DNA from 2 places in the Arthrobacter sp. FX8 genome. Region 2 is predicted to be linked to the other one. Evidence: riboswitches for the same ligand, from Rfam matches in the RefSeq annotation. Region 2 holds a riboswitch; the other holds the start of a gene.
What was found. A riboswitch is a leader RNA that binds a small molecule or an ion and turns the genes downstream of it on or off. The one in region 2 is predicted to bind glycine.

Region 1: it holds a riboswitch for glycine, as region 2 does, so the genes downstream of both, gcvP (aminomethyl-transferring glycine dehydrogenase) here and gcvP (aminomethyl-transferring glycine dehydrogenase) in region 2, are expected to answer to the same signal.

The regions. Positions count from the first base shown of each region.
Region 1 is NZ_CP113505.1:4,287,431-4,295,112, reverse strand. It holds gene OUO20_RS20170 (LamB/YcsF family protein) at 1-673, opposite strand, end outside; gene OUO20_RS20165 (hypothetical protein) at 657-1,457, opposite strand; gene cycA (D-serine/D-alanine/glycine transporter) at 1,630-3,171, opposite strand; glycine riboswitch at 3,222-3,317, opposite strand; glycine riboswitch at 3,318-3,416, opposite strand; glycine riboswitch at 3,708-3,808, shown strand; gene gcvP (aminomethyl-transferring glycine dehydrogenase) at 3,969-6,842, shown strand; gene gcvT (glycine cleavage system aminomethyltransferase GcvT) at 6,852-7,682, shown strand, end outside.
Region 2 is NZ_CP113505.1:141,361-149,042, reverse strand. It holds gene OUO20_RS00630 (TspO/MBR family protein) at 1-277, shown strand, start outside; partial or broken gene OUO20_RS00625 (L-serine ammonia-lyase) at 324-1,762, opposite strand; partial or broken gene gcvT (glycine cleavage system aminomethyltransferase GcvT) at 1,906-3,053, opposite strand; gene gcvP (aminomethyl-transferring glycine dehydrogenase) at 3,065-5,923, opposite strand; glycine riboswitch at 5,977-6,084, opposite strand; glycine riboswitch at 6,111-6,208, opposite strand; gene OUO20_RS00610 (TetR/AcrR family transcriptional regulator) at 6,302-6,838, opposite strand; partial or broken gene OUO20_RS00605 (MFS transporter) at 6,924-7,682, shown strand, end outside.

The sequences.
Region 1 (7,682 bases), 400 kb from region 2:
GGGTCCCGCCGTGAATGCACAGGGAGTCGGGCCGTACCGCAATTACGGATCCGTCCACGGCAACCACTTCGCCTTGCGTGGCCAGGCGGACGGCCCGTTCGACCACCGCATCGACGTCGTACAGGACGGCATCGTCCTCGGAGAGCGGCACCAGGCTGCCGTCGGCGAGGTAGGCACGGTCGGCGAAAGCCTCAACGAACACCGGGTGCCCGGCTTCCTTGGCCTGCTTCAGCAGCTCCGAGCCCGGGAAGCCCAGGAACGGAAGGCCTGGATCGTAGGCGTTGACCGCAGCCACTACGGCGGAGGCCTGCTCGGCGTCATGGATCGTGGTGTCGTACAGCGCTCCATGCGCCTTCACATAGTCCACGGAGGCGCCCACGGCATGCGCAACCCCGTCGAGCGCGCCCAGCTGGTACAGCACGTCCCCGAAGAGCTCGTCGAAGCTCATGCCAAGCATGCGGCGCCCGTAGCCGGCCAGGTCCCGGTAGCCCAGGTGCGCACCGACGGTGACATCAAGTTCGTACGCGGCCCTGCAGCTGTCGAGCATGGTGACGGGATCCCCCGCGTGGAGGCCACAGGCTACGTTGGCGCTGGTTGCCAGCTGGAGCATCGCCGGATCGCCTCCCGCGGTCCAGGAGCCGAATGATTGGCCTACGTCAGCGTTGAGATCCAATGATGTTGCCTTCCAGCGTCAGGTTGTCCGGCCCGGCAGCGGAAGTCAGCTCCCCGGGAATGGTGTCCGGCATCGGCCCGAACGCCTCCCGGGCATTCTTGGCCACCGCACGGCCCATCACGAGGTTACCGGCTCCGCCGACAACGGCCCCTATGCCGAACGGGAGGGCCCGCCCGAACAAGGCAGTCCCTTGGCGCTTGAGCAGGTTCTTGAGGAAGGCATGCTGGATCCTCTTCCGGACGCTGCCGAAACCCGGCACCACCATGGATTTGGACAGCGCGTTGCCCCAGGTGTTGGTGGCGCCGCCGGATGCCTGGCCGCTGAGCGTGCCCAGCAGGGCGGTGCCCTCCTCGCCGAGCATGATGGCCATGACCATGGTGCCGGCCTTTTCCGGGTTGGTCAGACGGATGCCGTGCAGTTCAGCCAGCGATGTTGCGTACAGGGCTGTGGCTTCCAGGAAGCCAACGGTGGCGGCTGCGGAAAGTCCCAGCGACGCCACGGTTCCAACGCCGGGGACGACGGCGGTGGCACCCACCAGGGCTCCCCCTCCGGCAACAGCCCGCAGGTAGTCGCGCTCTGCAATGTCCGCCAGCTGCGCGGCCGTCGCCCGCGGATGCCTCTTCTGGAGCCTGCGGATGTAGCCAACCACCAGGGGCCGCTGGATCTGCACTGCTTTCAGGAGCATGTTGTGGACGCCGGGCTTGGGCTTGCCCTCGGCGTCAAACATTGCGTTGTGGGCGGTTTCCTGTGCGATGCGTACTGCGGGGTTGCTGCGCCGGGCCATGGTCACCTTCATTCAAATCGACCTGCAGCGGCTAGGCTGCCGTGCCTTTCCATCCTATGTGGATAGACACTAAGCATGCTTAACTTCCGGGCCGTGGCTTCGTCCGGCGGGCTGCGGCGGCAGGATGCGGTACCTGCACCTCACCGCCGCCGCTGCAACCCGCCGTCGGACGTTACTTCCCGGCCTGCTGGACCTCGCGCCCCGCCGCCCCGGCGTCCTGGCCACCGCTGCGCGCGGCAGTGGCCTGGTCTGCCTGAAGCTCGGCACGGAAGACCTCGAAGCGGGCCAGGTGGGCGGGACGGCGCCGCAGGATGGCCCAAGCCACGCCCAGGATGACGAACCAGATGGGGGTTACCAGCAGTGCAACGAGAGTGTCGGGCTGGGTGGTCAGGGCCCAAAGGACGAAGGCGAAGAATGCGTACACCACCCACACGGCGGGAATGCCACCGGGCATCTTGAACTTCGACGCCGCATGCAGGTGCGGCCGGCGGCGCCGGAAGGAGATGTAGCTGGCGAGGATGATCGACCAGACGAAGACGAAGCAGACCGCAGACACGGTGGTCACCATTTCAAAGGCCATGCCAACATCCTGGCCGGCATACATGAGTACGACGCCGGACAGCAGCAGGACGCAGGACAGGAACAGCGCGTTGCTGGGCACCTTCCTCGTGGAGAGCCGGCTGAAGATACCGGGGGCGTCGCCTTCCTGGGCCAGGCCGAAGACCATGCGGGACGTGGAGTAGATGCCGGAGTTCGCGGAGGACATCGCCGAAGTCAGGACCACCAGGTTCACCACCGTGGCCGCGGCGCCGAGGCCGGCCAGGGAGAACATCCCGATAAAGGGGCTGTGGCCGGCGGCGAACTGGGTCCACGGGGTGACCGCCATCAGGATGACCAGCGCACCGACATAGAAGAGCAGCACGCGGACGGGGATGGCGTTGATGGCCTTGGGCAGCGTGCGCTCGGGGTTCTTGGCCTCGGCGGCGGTGGTTCCCACCAGTTCGATGCCTACGAAGGCGAAGACTGCGATCTGGAATCCGGCCACGAAGCCCATGAACTCATTGGGGAAGAACCCGCCATGGCTCCACAGGTTGGTGAAGCTTGCGGTGCCCGCGTCGCTCTGGAAACCGGTGAAGATCATGAAGAGTCCCACGATGATCAGGGCTGCGATGGCGACGATCTTGATGAGGGCGAACCAGAACTCGGTCTCGCCGAACGCCTTGACGGTGGCGAGGTTCAGCAGGAGCAGGATGCCCACCGTGGCCAGGCCCGGGATCCAAAGTGGCAGCGCCGGCCAAAGTTCCTTTGAGTACCCTGCGATGGCGATGACGTCGGCGATTCCGGTGATCACCCAGCAGAACCAGTACGTCCAGCCGGTGAAGAATCCGGCCCACGGCCCCAGGAGATCGGCGGCGAAATCACTGAAGGACTTGTAGTTCAGGTTGCTGAGCAGCAGTTCACCCATGGCCCGCATGACGAAGAAAAGCATGAAGCCGATGATCATGTATACGAAGATCACGGATGGGCCGGCCGCGGAGATGGTCTTGCCGGAACCCATGAACAGGCCTGTGCCGATCGCGCCGCCGATGGCGATGAGCTGGATATGCCGGTTGGTGAGCTGCCGCTCCAGGTGGGGAGGCTCGCTGCGGGCTGCCGTGGCAGCGCCCGGGGTGCGGGCTGGTTCGCCGTTGGACGTGGGGGGATGAATCGCCATGAGGAACTCCATCGATAAAGCGGCTTTTGGGTGCCGCAAAAGATTTGGTTCCTCCCCGCTCTGTAGTGGACCTGAGAGTTTCCGCAGCAAAAGCCGCTTGCACCGCCGGTGAGCCAGGGTCATGCCCGGCTGCTTTCCAGAGTTGCCTGTCCGCGGCGGTACGTGGGCCTGAGAGTTTCCTGGGGAGGGTTTGCTCCTACGGCGCCTGCTGGATGTACCCGGCAGGGCTCTCCCGCCGCAGGTCGAAGGCGTATTCAGTTGGAAGCCGCAGGCTTTTTGGGCCACGGCCGGTCATGCAATGGGACAGGCGCCGACTGGTGGGCTGCTCCGGATACGCTGAGCCAGCCACCGGCGGCGCCAATCCCGGGGTTCAGTGTGGTGTCCGTCACGATCGAATGTCAAACCCCTCCCGACACAAGCGGGGAAGAACGGCGTCACGTGCCCCTCGAGCCCCGCACGGAAGCCGCCCGATTTGCCACGGACGGGTCTATCCCGGTACCTTGTGAGCCGAATCACCCACATTTGAATAAGCCTTTCGAGCTGTGACGGGAGAGTCCTCCCGGCGAAACACCGGTCAGGCGCCGTAGGAGCAAATCCTCCCCAGGAATCTCTCAGGCCCCCGTACCGTCACGGCGAGGCGACTCTGGAAAGCAATCAGGCTTCTGCCTGGTTCACCGACGGTGCAAGCGGTCCCCTGCCAACAGCAGGCAACGCGGAATCTCTCAGGTCCAATACAGAGCGGGGAGGAACCCATCCCACGCCGTGCCACCTTCGGCCGGCCAGATCTGGAGTTCCTCATGACGATTCATTCGCATCCAACATCGTTTGTTGACCGCCATATCGGCGCGCGCCGCCAGGCCGACATCGACACCATGCTCAAGGCCATCGGCTACGACAGCCTGGATGGCCTGGTTGACGTGGCCGTCCCCGCGCCCATCCGCCAGGAAACTGCGCTCAAGCTGACCGACGCCCTCAGCGAGGTTGAAGTCCTCACGGAACTGCGGAAGCTTGCCGCCAAGAACAAGACGGCAGTCCAGATGATCGGCCAGGGCTACTACGACACCGTGACTCCGCCGGTGATCCGCCGCAACATCCTGGAATCCCCGGCCTGGTACACCGCCTACACGCCCTACCAGCCGGAGATTTCCCAGGGCCGGCTTGAGGCGCTGCTGAACTTCCAGACCATGGTGCAGGACCTGACGGCGCTCCCGGTAGCCAACGCTTCCTTGCTGGACGAGGCAACGGCGGTGGCCGAGGCCGTGCTGCTGATGCGCCGCGCCAACAAGTCCAAGGCAGCGAAGGACGGCAAGACGGTGCTCGACGCCGACTGCCTCCCCCAGACCATCGCCATCGTGCTGGGGCGGGCGGAGGCGCTCGGCTTCGAGGTGGAGGTCGCCGACCTGTCCAAGGGCCTGCCCGACGGCGACATCAACGGCGTCGTGCTGCAGCAGCCCGGGGTCTCCGGCCGCGTGTGGGACCAGTCCGCCGTGATCGCCGCTGCCAAGGACCGGGGCGCGCTGGTCACCGTGGCTGCGGACCTGCTGGCCCTGACACTGATCACACCTCCGGGCGAGCAGGGCGCGGACATTGCCGTCGGCTCCACCCAGCGTTTTGGCGTGCCGCTGTTCTTTGGGGGGCCGCACGCCGCCTACATGGCCGTCCAAAAGGGAATGGAACGTACCCTCCCGGGCAGGATCGTGGGCGTCTCCAAGGACAACGCCGGCACGCCTGCCTACCGGTTGGCCCTGCAGACCCGCGAGCAGCACATCCGCCGCGAGAAGGCCACGTCCAACATCTGCACCGCCCAGGCGCTGCTGGCCATCGTGTCCTCCTTCTACGCCGTTTACCACGGCCCCGACGGCCTGAAGGCAATCGCAGAGACCGTCCACGACAAGGCCAGGGTCCTGGCAACAGCACTCACGTCACTGGGCCGCGAACTGGTCACGGACTCCTTCTTCGACACCCTCACCGTCCGCGTTCCGGGCAAGGCCGCCAAGGTGATCACCGCCGCTGAAGCCCGCGGCATCAACCTGCGCTTCATCGATCCGGACACGGTGGGCGTCTCCGTTGATGAGACGACGACGGCGGCAACACTTTCCGCCGTCGCCGTCGCCTTTGGCGCCGGTCCGGTGGGTGACGCCCAGGGATTCGAACTGCCCGACACCATTGTGCGCACCTCGGCCTACCTGCAGCACCCGGTCTTCAACACGCACCGGTCTGAAACCCAGCTGCTGCGTTACATCCGCAAGCTCTCGGACCGCGACCTGGCGCTGGACCGCACCATGATCCCGCTGGGTTCATGCACCATGAAGCTGAACGCCACGGCCGAGATGGAAGCCATTTCCTGGCCGGAGTTCGCCTCGATCCACCCGTTCGCCCCGGACTCCCAGACCGAAGGCTGGCGCGAACTCATCGCCGGCCTGGAAGCGGACCTCGCCGAGATCACCGGGTATGACCAGGTGTCCATCCAGCCCAACGCGGGCTCGCAGGGCGAACTCGCCGGGCTGCTCGCGATCCGCGGCTACCACCATTCCCGGGGCGAGCAGCAGCGCAACGTCTGCCTGATCCCGGCCTCGGCGCACGGCACCAACGCCGCCTCCGCCGTGCTCGCGGGCATGAAGGTGGTGGTGGTGGCCACGGCTGCCGACGGCACCATCGACCACGACGACCTGACGGCCAAGATCGAGGCCAACAAGGACGTCCTCTCGGCCATCATGATCACGTACCCGTCCACGCACGGCGTGTACGACTCCGATGTCCGCGAAGTCTGTGACGCTGTGCATGCTGCGGGCGGCCAGGTCTACGTTGACGGCGCCAACCTCAACGCACTTGTAGGGCTGGCCCAGCCGGGCCAGTTCGGCGGGGACGTGTCCCACCTGAACCTGCACAAGACCTTCTGCATCCCGCACGGCGGCGGGGGACCCGGCGTCGGGCCCGTTGCCGCCAAGGCGCACCTGGCACCGTTCATGCCGGGCGATGCGAACAAGGCGGCGCACGAAGCCGGGCACGGTGTGGCGATCTCGGCGTCCCGGTTCGGTTCGGCCGGCGTGCTGCCGATTTCCTGGGCCTACGTGAAGCTGATGGGCGGTGAGGGCCTGACCGAGGCCACCAAGTCCGCGCTGCTGGCGGCCAACTACGTCGCGTCCCGCCTGAACGAATACTTCCCGGTCCTCTACACCGGTGAAGGCGGGCTGGTGGCGCACGAGTGCATCCTGGACCTGCGCGAACTCACGGCGAAGACGGGAGTCACGGCCGAGGACGTGGCCAAGCGGCTGATCGACTTCGGTTTCCACGCCCCCACCCTTTCGTTCCCTGTCGCGGGCACGCTGATGGTGGAGCCCACCGAGTCCGAGGACCTGGCCGAGATCGACCGCTTCATCGAGGCCATGATCACCATTCATGGCGAGATCCAGCAGGTGGCCAGCGGCGACATCACCCTGGAGGCATCCCCGGTGCGCAACGCACCCCACACGGCGGCCGCCGTCGTCAGCTCTGGCTGGGACCGCGCCTACCCGCGGGAGCAGGCCGCATTCCCCGTTGCCTCGCTCCGCCAGGACAAGTATTTCCCGCCCGTCGGCCGGATCGACGGCGCCGCCGGCGACCGGAACCTGGTCTGCTCCTGCCCGCCCCTCGAAGCGTTCGAGGACAGCACAGCCGAATTTGAGAACTGAGGACTTCCAATGACTGAGAACTACACCGCTCTTTTCGAGCAGCACAAGAAGGCCGGGGCCTCGTTCACGGACTTCGGCGGGTGGCAGATGCCGCTCAAGTACGAGTCTGAACTCGCGGAACACCATGCCGTGCGCAGGGCGGCCGGCCTGTTCGACCTCTCCCACATGGGCGAGGTCTGGGTGACCGGCCCCGACGCCGCCGCGTTCCTGGACTACGCCCTTGCCGGCAAACTGTCCGCGGTGGCCGTGGGCAAGGCAAAGTACTCGCTGATCTGCAACGCCGATGGCGGCATCATCGACGACCTCATCACCTACCGCCGGCCATCCCCCGAAGAGGGCGTGGACAGGTACCTGGTGGTGCCCAACGCGGGCAACGCCGCAGTGGTGGCCAAGGAACTGCTGGAACGCGCCGCCACCTTCGACGTCACTGTGGAGGACGCCTCCGCCGACACCTCGCTGATCGCCGTCCAGGGACCGAATTCCGAAGCGATCCTCCTGACGCTGGTCCCGGCCGAACAGCACGCACTGCTCACCGGGCTCAAGTACTACGCCGCCGTCGAGGTGGGCATCGCCGTCAACGGTACGGTCCAGGACCTGCTCGTGGCCCGGACCGGCTACACCGGCGAGGACGGCTTCGAGATCTACGTTCCCAACCTGGACGCCCCCGCACTGTGGGAGGCCCTGCTCCAGGCCGGCGAAGGCTCCGGCCTGGTTCCAGCCGGACTGGCCGCACGCGACTCGCTCCGCCTCGAAGCCGGGATGCCGCTCTACGGCAACGAACTCTCCCGCCACGTCAACGCCTACGCGGCCGGCCTGGGCCCCGTGGTGTCGCTGGCGAAG
Region 2 (7,682 bases):
GCGGACCAGCAGGACACGTCCGGCAATGGCCGCCTACGCCGTCCAGCTGGTCCTCAATCTTGCCTGGACCCCCGCGTTTTTCGCCCTTTACCCCGCCCTTGGCACGCCGGCCCTGTGGCTGGGGCTGGCCATCATCCTTGCCCTGATCGCCGCCGTCGCAGTAACCGTTGTGTATTTTGGTCCCATCAGCCGCACGGCCGGGCTGCTCCTGCTGCCCTACGTGTCATGGCTGGTGTTTGCGGCCAGCCTGAACTGGTGGGCCGCGGCGCATAACTAAGCGATGGTCTCCGCGTGGCCTGTGGCGTCGCGTTGCCAGGTGGGGGTCAGCATTCGACGACGTTGACGGCGAGGCCGCCCATGGCGGTTTCTTTGTATTTGGAGGACATGTCCTTGCCGGTTTCGCGCATGGTGATGATGACTTCGTCCAAGGACACGCGGTGGGTGCCGTCGCCCCAGAGCGCCATTTTCGCGGCGTTGATCGCTTTCGCGGCCGCGATCGCGTTCCGTTCGATGCAGGGGACCTGGACCAGCCCGCCGATCGGGTCGCAGGTCAGGCCCAGGTTGTGTTCCATCGCGATTTCCGCGGCGTTCTCCACCTGCGCCGGGGTCCCGCCCATGACCTCGGCCAGGCCCGCGGCCGCCATCGAGGACGCCGACCCCACCTCGCCCTGGCAGCCGACTTCGGCCCCGGAGATCGAGGCCTGTTCCTTGTACAGCACCCCCACCGCGCCCGCGGCCAGCAGGAACCGCACCACCACAGCGTCCCGGTCCTCCTGGGTGGCCTTGTCCATGCCCGGGGCGAAATGCAGGGCGTAGAACAGCACCGCGGGGATGATCCCGGCCGCCCCGTTCGTCGGGGCGGTGACCACCCGCCCGCCGGAGGCGTTCTCCTCGTTCACCGCCAACGCCACCAAATTAACCCACTCCTGCCAATACCTGGCATCGAACGGGCCCGCGTCCCACGCCGCATCCGTCTCCTCGACCGGGCCGCCCGCGGATTCCTTCTTCAACCGGTCGTACCAGTCAGGGCGCGGCGGCGGACCTTCAACCCGCCCGGCAGCACCCCTTCCCGCCTCAACGAGGCGGCCACGCAGCCCTCCATCACCGACCAGATCTGCAGCAACCCCGCCCGGATCTGCTCCTCGTCCCGGGAGACTTTTTCGTTCACGAGCATCACGTCGGCGATGCCCAACCCGGTCACCGCGCAGTGCCCCAGCAGCTCCGCCGCGGTCCGGAACGGCAGCGGCAGCTCCTGTTTGGACGCGTCCAGTTCCTGCTGCGCCGCGTCCTCCTCGCCCTCCCGGACGATGAACCCGCCACCCACCGAGAAAAACGTCGCCGCATGCAGCACCTCCCCGGCCGCATCAGTGACCGTGAACGTCATCCCGTTCGTGTGCCGCGGCAACACCGTCAACGGCCGCAGCACCATATCCTTCACCCCGTACGGCAAGGCCACAGCACCGGCCAGGTTCAGCACCCCGGTCTCCGCGATCGAGGCCAACCGCTCCTCCACCTCGGCGGGCAGGATCAACTCCGGATGGAACCCCTCCAACCCCAACAAAACGGCGGTCATCGTCCCATGCCCATGACCCGTCGCCGCCAACGACCCATACAAATCAACCCGCAACCCCGCCACATCACCCAGGACACCCAGGCCCTTGAGCTCCTCAGCGAACACCGCAGCAGCCCTCATCGGCCCCACAGTATGCGAAGACGAAGGCCCAATCCCGATCGAAAACAGGTCAAAGACACCAACAGCCATAACGGGGTATTTCCTAACTAAATCTGGTTCGGTTGCCGCTCAACCCACTTCCTGTACGTCCTGTCAGCCTCGACACACCGGTCCATGCGCACCAGGGGCCGGCAGAGCCGGACCCGAAGCCCGGCCACGGTGCGGTACAGGGCTTACTTTTGGCGTTTGTAGAACGGGAGGTCGACGACTTCGAATGGCTCCGCCTTGCCACGGAGGTCCACGTCGAGGGCGGTGCCGGGTGCCGAGTATTCGACGTCGACGTAGGCCATGGCGATGGGGTAGCCAAGGGTGGGCGACGGCTGGCCGGAGGTGACTTCGCCAACCGTGGCGCCGTCCTTGAGGACGGGATAGTGCGCGCGTCCGGCGCGGCGGCCCTGGCCTTTGAGCCCCACGAGGCGGCGGCCGGAGGTGCTGCCGGCTCCGGCTTCCTTTTGGCGGCCAGGGCGGCTTTGCCGACGAAGTCGCCTTCCTTGGAGAGCGCGACGACGGGGCCGAGGCCGGCGGCGAACGGGTCGCCCTGCAGGGACAGTTCGTTGCCGTACAGGGGCATTCCCGCTTCGAGGCGCAGGGAGTCACGGGAGGCGAGGCCTGCCGGGGTCAGTTCCCTGTCGTCGGCGACGGCGATCAGTGACTGCCACAGCGCGGGGGCATCGTCGTTGCCCACGAAGATTTCGAACCCGTCCTCACCCGTGTACCCGGTGCGCGCAAGCAGGAGTTCCTTTCCGGCGCCGCCTACCAGGAGCGGCACGCTGACGGCGGCGTAGTACTTGAGCTCGGTGACCAGTGCGTGCTGCGCGGCCGGGACCAGGCGCAGCAGGAGTTCCTGGGCCTTGGGGCCCTGGACGGCGATCAGCGACGTGCGGGCTGAGGCATCCTCCACTACAACATCGAACCCGGCGGCCCGTTCCTGCAGGGCTGCGGCGACCACGGCGGCGTTGCCCGCGTTGGGCACCACCAGGAAGACGTCGGTACCATCCTGTGCGGAGGGGCGGCGGTACGTGATGAGGTCGTCGATGATACCGCCGTCCTCGTTGCAGATCAGCGAGTACTTGGCCTTGCCCACGGCCATGGCGGAGATCTTTCCCACCAGGGCGTAGTCCAGGAAGGCTGCGGCATCCGGGCCGGTCACCCAGACCTCGCCCATGTGGGAAAGGTCGAACAGGCCGGCAGCCTTGCGGACGGCGTGGTGTTCAGCAAGCTCCGAGCTGTACTTCAGCGGCATCTGCCACCCGCCGAAGTCCGTGAAGGAAGCTCCAAGCTTCTTGTGCTCGTCGTAAAGCGCGGTGTATTTCTCGGTCATGGCGCCGGTCCTTAGTTTTCGAAGTCTTCCAGCGGCGGGCAGGAGCAGATCAGGTTCCGGTCACCTGCGGCGCCGTCGATCCTGCCCACGGGCGGGAAGTACTTGTCCTGCTTGTGGTGGGCAGGGAAGGCCGCCTGCTCGCGGGGGTAGGCGCGGTCCCAGTCAGAGCTGACGACGGCGGCCGCCGTGTGCGGTGCGCGGCGCAGCGGTGAGTCCGCCACGGCAAAGTCGCCATTGGCCACCTGGTCGATTTCCTTGCGGATGCTGATCATGGCCTCGATGAAGCGGTCGATCTCCGCCAGGTCCTCGGACTCGGTGGGCTCCACCATCAGCGTGCCCGCCACCGGGAAGGACAGGGTGGGGGCGTGGAAACCGAAGTCGATCAGCCGCTTGGCCACGTCCTCGGCCGTGACTCCCGTCTTCGCCGTGAGTTCGCGCAGGTCCAGGATGCACTCGTGCGCCACCAGCCCGCCTTCACCGGTGTAGAGGACCGGGAAGTATTCGTTCAGGCGGGACGCGACGTAGTTGGCCGCCAGCAGCGCGGACTTGGTGGCCTCGGTCAGGCCCTCACCGCCCATCAGCTTCACGTAGGCCCAGGAAATCGGCAGCACGCCGGCCGAACCGAACCGGGACGCCGAGATCGCCACACCGTGCCCGGCTTCGTGCGCCGCCTTGTTCGCGTCGCCCGGCATGAACGGTGCCAGGTGCGCCTTGGCGGCAACGGGCCCGACGCCGGGTCCCCCGCCGCCGTGCGGGATGCAGAAGGTCTTGTGCAGGTTCAGGTGGGACACGTCCCCGCCGAACTGGCCCGGCTGGGCCAGCCCTACCAGGGCGTTGAGGTTGGCGCCGTCGATGTAGACCTGGCCGCCCGCGGCGTGCACAGCGTCACAGACTTCGCGGACATCCCCATCGTAGACACCGTGGGTGGAGGGGTAGGTGATCATGATGCAGGACAGGACGTCCTTGTTGGCCTCGATCTTGGCCGTCAGGTCGTCGTGGTCGATGGTGCCGTCGGCAGCCGTGGCCACGACGACCACCTTCATGCCCGCGAGCACGGCGGAGGCGGCGTTGGTGCCGTGCGCCGAGGCCGGGATCAGGCACACGTTGCGCTGCTGCTCGCCCCGGGAATGGTGGTAGCCGCGGATCGCGAGCAACCCGGCGAGTTCGCCCTGCGAGCCCGCGTTGGGCTGGATGGACACCTGGTCATACCCGGTGATCGTGGTCAGGTCCGCTTCCAGGCCGGCGATGAGTTCGCGCCAGCCTTCGGTCTGGGAGTCCGGGGCGAACGGGTGGATCGAGGCGAACTCCGGCCAGGAAATGGCTTCCATCTCGGCCGTGGCGTTCAGCTTCATCGTGCATGAACCCAGCGGGATCATGGTGCGGTCCAGCGCCAGGTCGCGGTCCGAGAGCTTGCGGATGTAACGCAGCAGCTGGGTTTCAGACCGGTGCGTGTTGAAGACCGGGTGCTGCAGGTAGTCGGAGGAACGCTCGCCGGCGGCCTCCAGCCCAAAGCCCTGGCCCTCGCCCTGGACCTCGGCAACCGTGGCGCCAAAGACGTCGGCAACCTGGGCGACGATGGCCGCCGTCGTGGTTTCATCGAGGGCGATGCCTACGGTGTCGGCGTCGACGCTGCGCAGGTTGATGCCCCGCGCCTCGGCGTCGGCGATGATGCCAGCAGCCCGTCCGGGGACCCGGACCGTAAGGGTGTCGAAGAAGCTCGTGTGCAGCACCTCGACGCCGGCGGCCGCAAGCGAGGCCGCCAGGCTACGGGCGTGGCGGTGCGCCGTTTGGGCAATCGCCTTCAGTCCGTCGGGGCCGTGGTAAACGGCGTACATGGACGCAACGATGGCCAGCAGCGCCTGGGCGGTGCAGATGTTGGACGTGGCCTTCTCGCGGCGGATGTGCTGCTCGCGGGTCTGCAGGGCCAACCGGTAGGCAGGCGTGCCGGCGTCGTCCTTTGACACCCCAACCAGGCGGCCAGGCAAGGAACGCTCCAGGCCTTTGCGGACAGCCATGTAGGCGGCATGGGGGCCGCCGAAGAACAGCGGCACGCCAAAACGCTGGGCTGAGCCGACGGCAATGTCCGCGCCCTGCTCGCCCGGAGGTGTGATCAGTGTCAGGGCCAGCAGGTCCGCAGCCACGGTGACCAGCGCGCCCCGGTCCTTCGCTGCAGAGATCACCGCGGACTGGTCCCACACGCGGCCGGAAGCGCCGGGCTGCTGCAGCACGATCCCGTTGATGTCGCCCTCGGGCAGGCCCTTGGACAGGTCGGCGACCTCCACCTCGAAGCCGAGCGCCTCCGCACGCCCCAGCACGATGGCGATGGTCTGCGGCAGCACGTCGATGTCCAGGACGGTCTTGCCGTCTGCCGCGGGCTTGGTCTTGTTGGCGCGGCGCATCAGCAGCACGGCCTCGGCCACGGCCGTTGCTTCATCCAGCAGCGAAGCGTTGGCGATGGGCAGGCCCACAAGGTCCTGCACCATGGTCTGGAAGTTCAGCAGCGCCTCAAGCCGGCCCTGGGAAATCTCCGGCTGGTAGGGCGTGTAGGCGGTGTACCAGGCCGGGGATTCCAGGATGTTGCGGCGGATCACCGGTGGAGTCACGGTGTCGTAGTAGCCCTGGCCGATCAGCTGCACCGCCGTCTTGTTCTTGGCGGCAAGCTTCCGCAGTTCCGTGAGGACTTCAACCTCACTGAGGGCGTCCTGCAGGCGAAGGGCGGTGTCCTGGCGGATGACCTTGGGAACCGCGGTGTCCACAAGGGAATCGACCGAGTCGTAGCCTACGGCTTTGAGCATGGTGTCGACGTCGGCCTGGCGGCGCGCGCCGATATGGCGGTCTACGAAAGTGGTGGAGGCTGGGGTAACCGACACGAAGGAACTCCATTTACTCAGGCGGCGAAGGGTACGCCACAGCTATTCGGGTTCCTCCCCGCTCTGTATTGGACCTGAGAGTTTCCGCGTTCCCTGCCTGGGCAGGACCCGCTTGCACCGTCGGTGAGCACAACAGTCCCTACCTCTCCAAAAGAGAATAAGACTGCCTGCTGCTTTCCAGAGGTGCCTCGCCGCGGCGGTACGGGGGCCTGCGAGATTCCTGGGGAGGATTTGCTCCTACGGCGCCTGCCTGTACTTCCGGCAGAACTCTCCCGCCGCAGATCAAAGGCTATTCATTTGTTGGATCATGAAGGCCGGTGACAGCCCTCACAACTTTCTATTGTCCTACGCGGCAACCCCTCCCGGCAAATGACGGAGCTACCTGCGGAGCCGTTCCAGCGCGGCCAGGAGTTCCTCCACGTCAGCGGCCGCTCCCCCAGCCGGCGCAGGGGCCACGGACAGCATGGCGTTGAAGTACAGGCCGTCCCCCATATAGAGGACTGCCTTGGCCAGCCCAGGTCCCACATCCGCAGCAATTTCGTCCAGCCAGCGCTGCTGGATGGCCGCGAAGCGGCGCCGCGTCTCCTCGTGGGCCACCTCTGCAAGCCGGGTGGCGGCCACGATGGCACGGTCCAAAGGGGTATCCGCCCAGACCGAGGAACGGATGAAGTAGGCCGCGGCGCCTTCAGCTGCCGACGCCATGGCATCGGCATCCTCGCTCGCCAGGCCCTCCAGGCGGTCAAGCAACACGGCAATCAGGGCTTCCTTGTTGGGAAAGTGGTAGAGGAGGCCGCCTTTGGATACGCCGGCCTTGCGAGCCACGGCATCGAGGGTGGCCGCCCGCTCACCCACTTCAATCAGCAGGGACTCGAAGGCGTCAAGGACCGCGTCACGGGCAACAGGCTTTCGGGGCATGCCCTCCATCATGCCCTCCCCCGTGCAGGAATGAGGAAAACCATCGCATTTTTAAACTATACCGTCCGGACGGTATAGTTATCTCATGACCACTTCCATCGAGAGTTCGGCAACCGGGCAGGCAAGCAGCACTTCCGTGCGTCCTCCGTGGCGCGACTGGCTGGCGCTGGGGCTCCTGATGTTTCCCGTGCTGCTGGTGGCGGTGGACAACACCGCACTGACGTTCGCGCTGCCGGCCATCGCCCGGGCCCTGGAACCCACGGGCGTGCAGCTGCTGTGGATCGTTGACGCCTACCCCCTGGTGCTGGCCGGGCTGCTGGTATCAATGGGAAGCCTCGGCGACCGGATTGGGCGGCGGAGGCTGCTCATCCTTGGCAGCATCGGCTTTGCCGCGCTGTCCGTTGCGACGGCTTTTGCGCCCGCGCCGGAATGGCTCATCGCCGGCCGCGCCGCCCTGGGATTCTTCGGCGCCATGCTGATGCCGTCCACCTTGTCGCTGATCCGCAACATTTTCCCCGAGCCCAATCGCCGCAGGCTGGCCGTCGCCATCTGGGCCGCCGGATTCTCCGGCGGCGCGGCCCTGGGTCCGATCTTCGGCGGCTGGCTGGTGGAGCACTTCTGGTGGGGTGCCGTCTTCCTGGTGGCGGTCCCCCTCATGCTCCCCCTGCTGGCGTTTGGACCGGCCCTCATCCCGGAATCGAAGGATCCGGCACCCGGCAAGGTGGACATCCCCAGCATCCTGCTCTCCATGCTGGTCATGGTGCCCGTTGTCTACGGGATCAAGGCAGTTGCCACCGAAGGTCCAGGGGCGGCAGGTCTGGGCGCCATCGCTTTCGGCCTGGCC